Regions from separate parts of the Acetobacterium sp. UBA5834 genome, predicted to be linked through region 3. Evidence: riboswitches for the same ligand, from Rfam matches in the RefSeq annotation. Region 3 holds a riboswitch; each other region holds the start of a gene.
The links. A riboswitch is a leader RNA that binds a small molecule or an ion and turns the genes downstream of it on or off. The one in region 3 is predicted to bind cyclic di-GMP.
Positions count from the first base shown of each region.

Region 1: linked by a shared signal. The riboswitch ahead of B3F51_RS05735 (flagellar hook-length control protein FliK) and the one ahead of B3F51_RS14930 (prepilin peptidase) in region 3 are both predicted to bind cyclic di-GMP.
Region 2: linked by a shared signal. The riboswitch ahead of B3F51_RS06835 (poly-gamma-glutamate hydrolase family protein) and the one ahead of B3F51_RS14930 (prepilin peptidase) in region 3 are both predicted to bind cyclic di-GMP.

Region 1 covers NZ_DJGY01000028.1:5,987-9,114, reverse strand. Annotated here, with positions in the region: gene B3F51_RS05740 (Na/Pi cotransporter family protein) at 1-896, shown strand, start outside; cyclic di-GMP riboswitch class I at 1,025-1,109, shown strand; gene B3F51_RS05735 (flagellar hook-length control protein FliK) at 1,499-2,941, shown strand; gene B3F51_RS05730 (flagellar hook assembly protein FlgD) at 2,955-3,128, shown strand, end outside.
Region 2 covers NZ_DJGY01000030.1:83,983-87,110, forward strand. Annotated here, with positions in the region: gene B3F51_RS06830 (glycoside hydrolase family 16 protein) at 1-623, shown strand, start outside; cyclic di-GMP riboswitch class I at 1,011-1,095, shown strand; cyclic di-GMP riboswitch class I at 1,179-1,263, shown strand; gene B3F51_RS06835 (poly-gamma-glutamate hydrolase family protein) at 1,334-2,011, shown strand; gene B3F51_RS06840 (hypothetical protein) at 2,066-2,569, opposite strand; gene B3F51_RS06845 (gamma-glutamyltransferase family protein) at 2,649-3,128, opposite strand, start outside.
Region 3 covers NZ_DJGY01000069.1:196,302-199,429, reverse strand. Annotated here, with positions in the region: gene B3F51_RS14940 (DUF3793 family protein) at 1-120, opposite strand, end outside; gene B3F51_RS14935 (DUF2325 domain-containing protein) at 117-455, opposite strand; cyclic di-GMP riboswitch class I at 941-1,025, shown strand; cyclic di-GMP riboswitch class I at 1,105-1,189, shown strand; gene B3F51_RS14930 (prepilin peptidase) at 1,269-1,946, shown strand; gene B3F51_RS14925 (Flp family type IVb pilin) at 2,001-2,168, shown strand; gene B3F51_RS14920 (Flp family type IVb pilin) at 2,221-2,388, shown strand; gene B3F51_RS14915 (Flp family type IVb pilin) at 2,448-2,615, shown strand; gene B3F51_RS14910 (Flp family type IVb pilin) at 2,662-2,829, shown strand; gene B3F51_RS14905 (TadE/TadG family type IV pilus assembly protein) at 3,003-3,128, shown strand, end outside.

The DNA of each region.
Region 1 (3,128 bases), on a different contig from region 3:
TCATTGTCGGTATTTCCGGCGTATTTATCAGTAGCAGCGGTGAGGTGGTTCCTAATGTGGCAAGACAAATTGCCATGGCGCATACCTTTTTTAATGTAGCCAACACCATTGTGTTATTTCCCCTGATTGGTTATTTTGTCACCTTTCTGGATCGGATCTATCCGGAGAAAGAAGAAGAAAAAGGATTGCAATTGGATGATCGATTGCTCAATAATCCTTCCGTTGCTTTAGGTCAGGTTGTCAAAGAAACAAATCGCCTGGCCGAAATGAGTTTTAAGAATTTTAAAATTGCCTGTGAATCCATCATGGATGGGAATGAAAAGCTGGTTGAAGAAATAATCAAGCGGGAAGAACGCATTGATGAATTTCAACAGGGCATCGTGGAATACTCGGTTAAGCTTTCAAACGAAAATATGTCAGAAGAAGAAAATGACCGCCTGGCCTTTGTCATGAAAGGGAGCCATGATCTGGAGCGAATTGGCGATCATGCCATGAATATCGGGGAGCTGGCTGAAATGCGGGCGACTAACAAAATCATCTTTAGTGATATTGCCAATCAGGAAGTGTTAAATTTAATCAGTTTGACTTCCAACACCCTCAGGGATATGGTAGAATTAATGGAAACAGAAGAGTCAAGCTTATGCTATAAAATTCTTGATGAAGAAGAAGAAATTGATGAAATGACAGAAAGCTTAAAGGATGACCACATCCGTCGCCTTAACGAGGGAATCTGCAATCCTTATGCCGGAGTCATTTTTCTGGATCTGTTGACCAATATTGAACGGGTTGGTGATCATGCCTCGAACATTGCCCAGGGTATTTTGGGCTTAAAACTGCATCAGGGGTTGATTGCCAAAGATGATTATGACAATGAAATGGAAGATAGTCAGCAATAAATACAACCAACCAGATAGGGTCGTAACATAGATAAATACAGCTAAATAGAGGTATTTACAAGAAATTTACCTTAAGAAAAGTAATATTTTCATTGACAATGAGAGGATTATATCGTAATATTATAACAACCTAATATTGGCATACTTATTGAAAAGTAAGGACGCAAAACTACAGGGTCTAAATACAATGGTACATGACAGCCAGTTGCAATTAAGATGGTTATAACCATAATGAGCAGCGGTATTGTCGCTGCTTTTTTTTGTCAGAAATTAACCATAAAATGAGTTGCAGGGTTTTCCTTGACTGTTATATAATAATGGCCGGTTTGTTTTTCAGGAAAGATTCTTTTAGCGGGAATAATTGTTATTTAAAATAGGAGTTTTCTTAAGATCCAATTTAATTTGTGATTTAGATGTTTACAGCGGTTATTTTGGCTTATATAGTATACATATGATTATCACAGCCGTTTCGGCTGTTATAATAAACGAACAATTTGAATTGTTCGATCATGTTAGCGGTATGATTGTGTATCGGTAATAATCAAATTTACGAAGGGAGGTAGGCAATGAATTTAGAGTTTCAAGCGACAGGAAGGTCGACAATGGCAGGATTGAGAGGGATGAGTGGACAATCAGAAAATCCATCCACCAGTCAGACAAGCGGACATGAAAAAAGCGCCCAATTTAAGGATTTGCTGGATCAGTCAAAACAGACGATCAGTCATGCGGATCATCATGCGGAGAAGGTTCGAAAGAATCAGCGGGAAGCCAAATCGATTGCGGAAAACAATCGACGGCAAAGCGATCAAACATTGGTAAAAGATGGTGAAGTCACGACTGTTGATGATCAAGTTGAAGAACCAAAGATTGCGGAGCAAAAAAGCGATGAAGAACGGGGAACAAGTTCTTTATCAACACTGGATTCAACACAGTTAATGGCTATCCAGAGTTTTCAGGGAGGTATCGAAACAGCGCTGACAAGGCTTAACCTGAAATTAGGTATTCAAGGAGTTGAAGAGCCGGAAGCTATGGGTGAACAGGGGCAAATGCTCACCGTGACAACGGAGAGTAGTCAGCCATTACTGTCACCTGCGTTAGAAGGTATGTTACCGTTTGAAGAAATCAGGGAAGAAGTCACACCGGTAGTGGTGCAAAACAGTGAACGTTTGAATGATGGAACGGTTTTCGAAATTAAAGGCGAACCGGAGTTGCAAAAAACCGTTGGGTCTGAGTTGGATTTAGTTGATGTTACAACCAATAGACGCAACCCGGATCAGGAATTGGTTAGCCAGTCAATCAAAGTCGATGGTTCTGATTTACAGACCGTTGATGAAAGCCAACAACTACAGGGTAATCAACCGTTGGAAAACAAATCTGAAATTGCGGTTGATGGAGCAAACAAACCTGTTTTAACGGAAGAATCTGAGGCCGATCAATTTAAAATCGATGTTCAAACCAACCAGATCAATCAAACAGAAAAACAGAGTTTGGGTGAAAATGGTGTTCAGGAAATTAATATGGCCGGGGTTAATTCAAACAAAAGCGCAGAAGTTCAAGTAACGACCAAAACAGAGGTCGCTCAGCAGGTTCAGCAGAAAATTCTTCAGAATTTCGAACCCAACAAGCCCATGGTATTTCAAATGACCCTGTCACCAGATAATTTAGGCGATATCGATGTTAAATTGAGCTTCGATCAGGGAAAACTCATCATTGATATTATGGCCGCCAGCCAGGAAACCCAAAAACTGTTGGGAAACCAAATTAATCAACTGGTTAGAGGTTTGGCGCTTCAGAATGTTCAAGTGGAAACGGTGCACTTAAATACCCCGGTAGAGCAAAGCAGTGATAGTCAGGATGCAACATTTATGATGAACAATGGTTCTGATCCCAATCAAAATCAAAATCAGGCTCTGTTAAGAGAACGATTTATAAAAAACAGCGGGGTATTGAACAGCATCACAACAAATGGTGACGAAGACGAATCGGTATTGATTCCCCAGAATCTCCAGAACTATACGAACCACCGTGTGAATTACTTGATTTAAGGAGGAAGATATAATGGCGATTGATAATATTAATAATTATTTAAGTACTGCAGCAACGACATCAGCAACAACAGCTACTTCGACAAAGAAAACCGGCACATCGATGGATATGGATGATTTTCTCAAGTTGATGGTGGCCCAGTTGCAGAATCAGGATATGAATAATACCGCAGATACCTCGCAATAC
Region 2 (3,128 bases), on a different contig from region 3:
ATTCGTCATCTTATCAGGGTAGCACTGGCTCAGAAAGTGAAATGCAGCAGGAAAACTTTGATATCTTTGATGAAACAATCTGGGCAGTATCTGATAAAAATCTAGGGAGAACCTGGCTGAATCCCCAAAATATTGAGATCAATGATGGTTTTCTGAAGATCAGAATGCCAGCCAATAGTCTGGAGGGGGGAGAATTGGTTAAACGGCAAGCCGTGACCTACGGCAGCTACGAAACCCGGATGAAATTGCCGGTGGCACCTTCATCGATTACGGGTTTCTTTCTTTACGCCCCGCCGGATTATTTTTATGAAATTGACATTGAAATACACAATACTAAAGAAGGAAAGCTGCTTCTGACCACCTACGCTGATGGCGAAGTCCAGAATGAATATGTGGGAGCGTTGGGTTTTGATCCCACTGCCGCTTTTCATAATTACCGTTTTGACTATACCGAAGATCAGCTGGCTTTTTATGTGGACAACAAGTTTATTCTGTCATGGCAGGACGGATTCCCGGTGGGACAACCGATGCAGCTGATGGTCAATACCTGGTACCCCAATTGGCTGGCAGGAACTCCAGTTCCGGATGATCAGGTATTATTGGTTGATTGGATTCGATATTAGTTAGAAAAAATAAAATTAATTAGAATGACTATTTCCAGAATAGGTATAATACCATCGACAGTGAAAAACCAGATTAATTTATGTGCCAAAGAACGATGAGGGCAATCTTATTCAGTAAAAAATAATCTTCGTTAAAAGTATGATTGTAATTGGATTATTCTTAAATTAATCTTTAAATAATAGCGATTCCAGATTATGGTTAATAAAGAAGAAATGTAAGAAAGAATTATTCGCCTTGATTATATCATCTAAAAAGCCTGTAATATGCTATTTCGAATCGTAGACATATTATAAAATGTTAAAGATGGAATTTTTTTGATATATTCAGCTTATTTTTAAAATAAAATCTATTGCAAAAACATCGCGATTGTGAAATAATGCTCTTAACAAAAGAAAAGGCAAATTCAATGAAAGTTGAAGACGCAAAACCACGGGCCTAATGTCTTAAGACGATGGTAGCCGGGTTACCGGAAAATATTGAACTCAAACTTCTGTTTCGGTAATGCGTGATAGAAGTTTTTCTATTTTAAAGGAGGTCTTGATATTCATAAAACAATACGATAATGGCAAACCCAACGAAAGTTGGAGACGCAAAACCACGGACCTAATGTTGCAAGACGAAGGTGGCCGGGTTACCGAAAGAATATTGAGTATTCGCTTCATTTTCAGTTGAAAATTGAAGCTTTTCTATTAAAATGGAGGAACCTATCATGAAAAAATCGAAAATTATGGCTGTAATCGCAGGCTTATTTCTGACTTGTGCCTTGGCACTACCAGTTCAGTCTGTCAGTGCTGCCGATTTATATGCAAATTACGGTGAATTGTCGGCTGTGAAGGTTCAGGGAACTGATTATAAAATCGCATCTCGGAATACTACTTCTGATCTGGCAATTGTTGCGATCCACGGTGGAATGATTGAACCTGGAACCAGTGAATTAGCCGATGCCATTGCCGGCTCTAATTATAAATTCTATGGATTTTATGGTATAATGAAAAGTGATAATTTTTCTTTGCACATCACTTCAACAAATTTTGATGAACCAATTGCTCGTTCTTTAGTACAAAGCAGTAAAAAAACCCTTAGTGTTCATGGATATTCAAGTTCAGAAAAACTGACCTATGTCAGTGGTCTTGATACAACGATGGTTAACAAAGTTAAGGAAAGCTTAACAGCTGCTGGCTATCAGGTCGCAGATCCTCCAGGATATCTTGCGGGCACAAGTCAAGCAAATATTGCCAATGACAATTTGAACCATGCTGGTGTTCAGATTGAATTATCCACAGGATTAAGAGCAACTTTCTTTTCAGCTTTGACATCAAAAGGTCTTCAGTCAAAAACACCTGAATTTAGCAAATACGTCAATGCGATCAAAGCTGGGCTGGTATAAGTTTTAACTTCTACAAATAAAAAGATGGCTTCCGTTTATAGGAAACCATCTTTTTTAATGCTTAATTTCTTTCATGGCAATTTTACAAAAAGAATGGGTGCATCCCTCGAGGCCATGATCAATAAACTTGAGTTCATCGGCCAGTACATAGTTATAATGCAGTCTTTTACGTCCATTAGGACAAAGATCATCGGGTACCCCCATGAAAAATTCAAGATTTGAAACATTGGGATCTTTATCCATACAGGGTTTACAAATATTCGCCTGGCAGAATTCATAAAAATCATCAAAATCAGATAGATCCCATTGAAGAACCACCGCAAAAGAAGGGCGGGGCGTATTACGGATATAAATCCCTTCATCGGTATGAGGATTAAAGTCATAATAATCGAGCTCGTCATCCTTGTTCTTCATCTGTTGATAGGCAGCTCGTAACAGTCCATAAATTCTCTGGGCTTCGGCATCAATTTTACAATTATCCTTTTCCGTTTCATCTTTACCTAGAATTAACTTATTAATTTTTGATAGCATTGATTGTAGTTTAGAATCATCTTTCATCAAATTTCCTCCTTAGTTTAGTTAGGTTTATTTAAGGGTGTGAAACAGCAGTAATGCTCTTTGGGGGATTCTGATTCTTTCAGTTTCGATTCCATAGCCAGGAGGCATTCCGTCGATCATCAGCGCCACCGAGTATTTTATTATTCAGATAATCAACATAAAGTGAATTCACCCCGCCATAAAACAGGGGATTGTCATATCTGATAACAGAATAACCCATTTCGCGGAGCTGCTCCTCGGTTGCGGTGGTTAAATAATTGTCTTCCACGTAAACTGAATTCTGATCATTGAAAAAACGAGGTGCATCAATTGCTTCCTGTAAAGATTGGTCATATTTGAAAAAACGCTCAAGCACCTCAGTTATCATCAAAGGAATCCGTTTACCCCCGGGACTGCCGATGCCCATAACGGGTTTTCCGTGTTTTGCTAAAATCGTTGGTGAAATATAAGACCGGGGTCTTTTTCCGGCTTCGGCTTTATTCAAAGATGAAGCATTGGTAGAAAAGTTTTCCATGTGTGCATTCATAAAAAAGCCGTCGACATTTTTGCCAGTGCCAAA
Region 3 (3,128 bases):
CTCCAGCTGCTCTGCGAGTTGGCAATAGCTGGTAAATGGATAACTGAATAAATTACCAGTTTTCATTCCGGCTAATGTAGGCGAACAGTGGCGTATCAATTCTCTCTCGAACTTGTTCATGACGACATCTTCCGGGTATGCGATTTTAAAACACAGCCATCGCAATTCTTACATTGAGCACAATGCTCCTCCAGAATGTTTCGTAATGCAGCCAAACTGCTGCTATGTGACCGTGCCAGGGGCAAATTTAGTCTTTTTGCCTCATCGGTCGCACAGTTTACCATTTTATGCGAAACCGTCCCAGTAAATAATACAATCAAATCTGGGACGCCGATTTTTTTTTTCATTGCACCCTGCATTTGGGTGAAAACCTTAGCCCGACAATCATATTCTTTGCATAAATCTTTATATTGATAAATCATGCGATCATTTCCGCCAATAATAACAATGCTCATTTGGTGCCCTCCATCCCCTTGTGTTAGTTATTACTAACTGATTATAACTTATCACAATTCGGAGCAGCTGTCAATTATTTTTAAACATTTATTAAGGAATTATTATTGGTTTTTATGGCTGACTACAAAGCTCATATTTAAATATTATACCGCATAAATCAACATACAATATTTTAAGCATTGACTTTATATTGATTAACAGTTTTCGCGAAATAACATTGATCATCAAAAAAACGGCTGCAACATTAGATTATTATAATACAATTGATGATTGATAATAATATCACAAAATTGCACAACAATATTAATCAAAAGTCGAGTGATGCACAAGAAACATCGGCGCATATAATGAATATCTTATATTTAATGTCAGCAGTAATCTAAAGTATTTTGAGCAAAATATTACTGCTGCAAATATAATAAAAAAAATAATTCGCAAAATATTCACTTGACAATTGATAATATATGCCTTATCATGATGCCAATAGAATATTTAGCAAACTTATCGAAAGGTAAGGACGCAAAGCTTTAGGGTCTAAGTAATTATTTATATGACAGCCAGTTGCACAACCACATTTTTTAATGATGATTATAATGCAACGTGTCAATGCGTTGTTTTTTTATTCTATACGATTCAGTTGTTGGTCAATTTAATATTTGGCAAACTTATCGAAAGGTAAGGACGCAAAGCTATAGGGTCTAAATAAGTATTTATATGACAGCCAGTTGCAGATTATAGGTGTATTTAATTCGCCTTAATTGCAACGAGTAAATCGTTGCTTTTTTATTGCAAAAAACGAATGGAGGATACTGATGGATCAATTACTGATAACTGCAGAAGTTTTTATAATTGGAGCAGTGATGGGAGTATTTATGAAAAAAACGACTGATTATTTAATCAGTCAGCGAGTCAAGACCTTAACCAACCATCAGTTATCCGGCAGTGTTACAAAAACAATCTTTTGGGCGATGCTTAATGCAATCATCTGGTTGGTCTTTGTAAAGCTCAACGGACTTGAACCAAAAACACTGGAATGTATGTTGCTCTTTTCAATCTGTGTCATTCTTTCTGCTGTCGACATCAGCATTAAAAAAATTCCCAATGAGCTGGTATTAATGACGATATTCGTGGGCGGTGCCTTCATCATTACCGGGCAGCCGATTACCAGTATTGGGATGAATATCTTTGGTTTAGTAATTGGTTTTATTATATTCTTTTTACCAGCAATAATTGGAAAGGGCGCTGGTTGGGGAGACGTAAAATATGCCGCTGCGGTTGGTTTTTGTTTGGGCGTTTATGGAATAATTTCTGCGATTATGATAATGACTTTCTTTCTGATGATCTACACAGCTTACCTGATCATTAGAAGAAAAGGTAATTTAAAATCAAAGGTTGCCCTGGGACCGTTTATGGCTTCCAGTTTTGTATCCGTATTAATTTTAAACCTTATCAACACAAATTATCTGATAGATTTTGGAATGTTGTTTTAAACCGAGGTAAACTTGGTAACAATACGTAAAAAATATTAAAAAGGAGAAGAAAAAATGAAAAACGGATTATCACGCATGATCAGAGAAGAAGATGGACAGGGCATGGTTGAATATGGCTTGATTATCGCCGGGATTGCATTGGCTGCCATTGCTGCCATTTGGTTATTGGGGCCGCAAATCGGGCAAATGTTTACAGATATCGGCACTCAGTTAGCAGCATAATTACGCTAATTAGTTTGACTAACAAATATAAAATATTGGAGGAGAAACTGAAATGAAAAATCAATTAATGCACATGATCAGAGAAGAAGACGGACAGGGTATGGTTGAGTATGGCTTGATTATTGCCGGGATTGCATTGGCTGCCATTGCCGCCATTTGGCTACTGGGACCACAAATCAGTCAGTTCTTTACGGATATCGGAACGCAGATGGCGGCATAATGAAGTAGACTATTTAAAAAATTAAGCACGAATCATAAAATATAAAGGAGAAGAAAGAGATGAAAAACGGATTGTCACGCATGATCAGAGAAGAAGATGGACAGGGTATGGTTGAGTATGGTTTGATTATTGCCGGGATTGCATTGGCTGCCATTGCTGCCATCTGGTTACTAGGCCCGCAAATCGGTCAATTCTTTACCGATATTGGTACTCAATTAGCTGCATAAACGATAATAATTTATTGAAGATACTAAATTAAAAGGAGAAAATAAAATGAAAAACGGATTATCACGCATGATCAGAGAAGAAGATGGACAGGGTATGGTTGAATATGGTCTGATTATTGCCGGGATTGCATTGGCTGCCATTGCTGCCATCTGGTTACTGGGCCCTCAAATCGGTCAATTTTTTACGGATATTGGAACCCAATTAGCAGCATAAAGCCTACAGGTAGTTATTGTGTTTACTGTGAAGAAACCAGTGGCATATTGGCAACGTCAAAGTGGAGATTTCTGCCGGACGTAATCAATATGCCTTTTTTAGTCGGTTAAACGATCTGCTCCAGTTACAGTTAAATAAATCAGATCTTCAGGATGAATGATCAGGGAGGAAAAATGTTTGCAAACATAATCAAACGGTTTAAAAAAGAAGACGGGCAAGCAATTGTTGAGCTTGCTATCACCCTGCCAATTTTGATTATGATTTTGTGCGCAATTATCGATTTTGGTTGGCTGTTTATG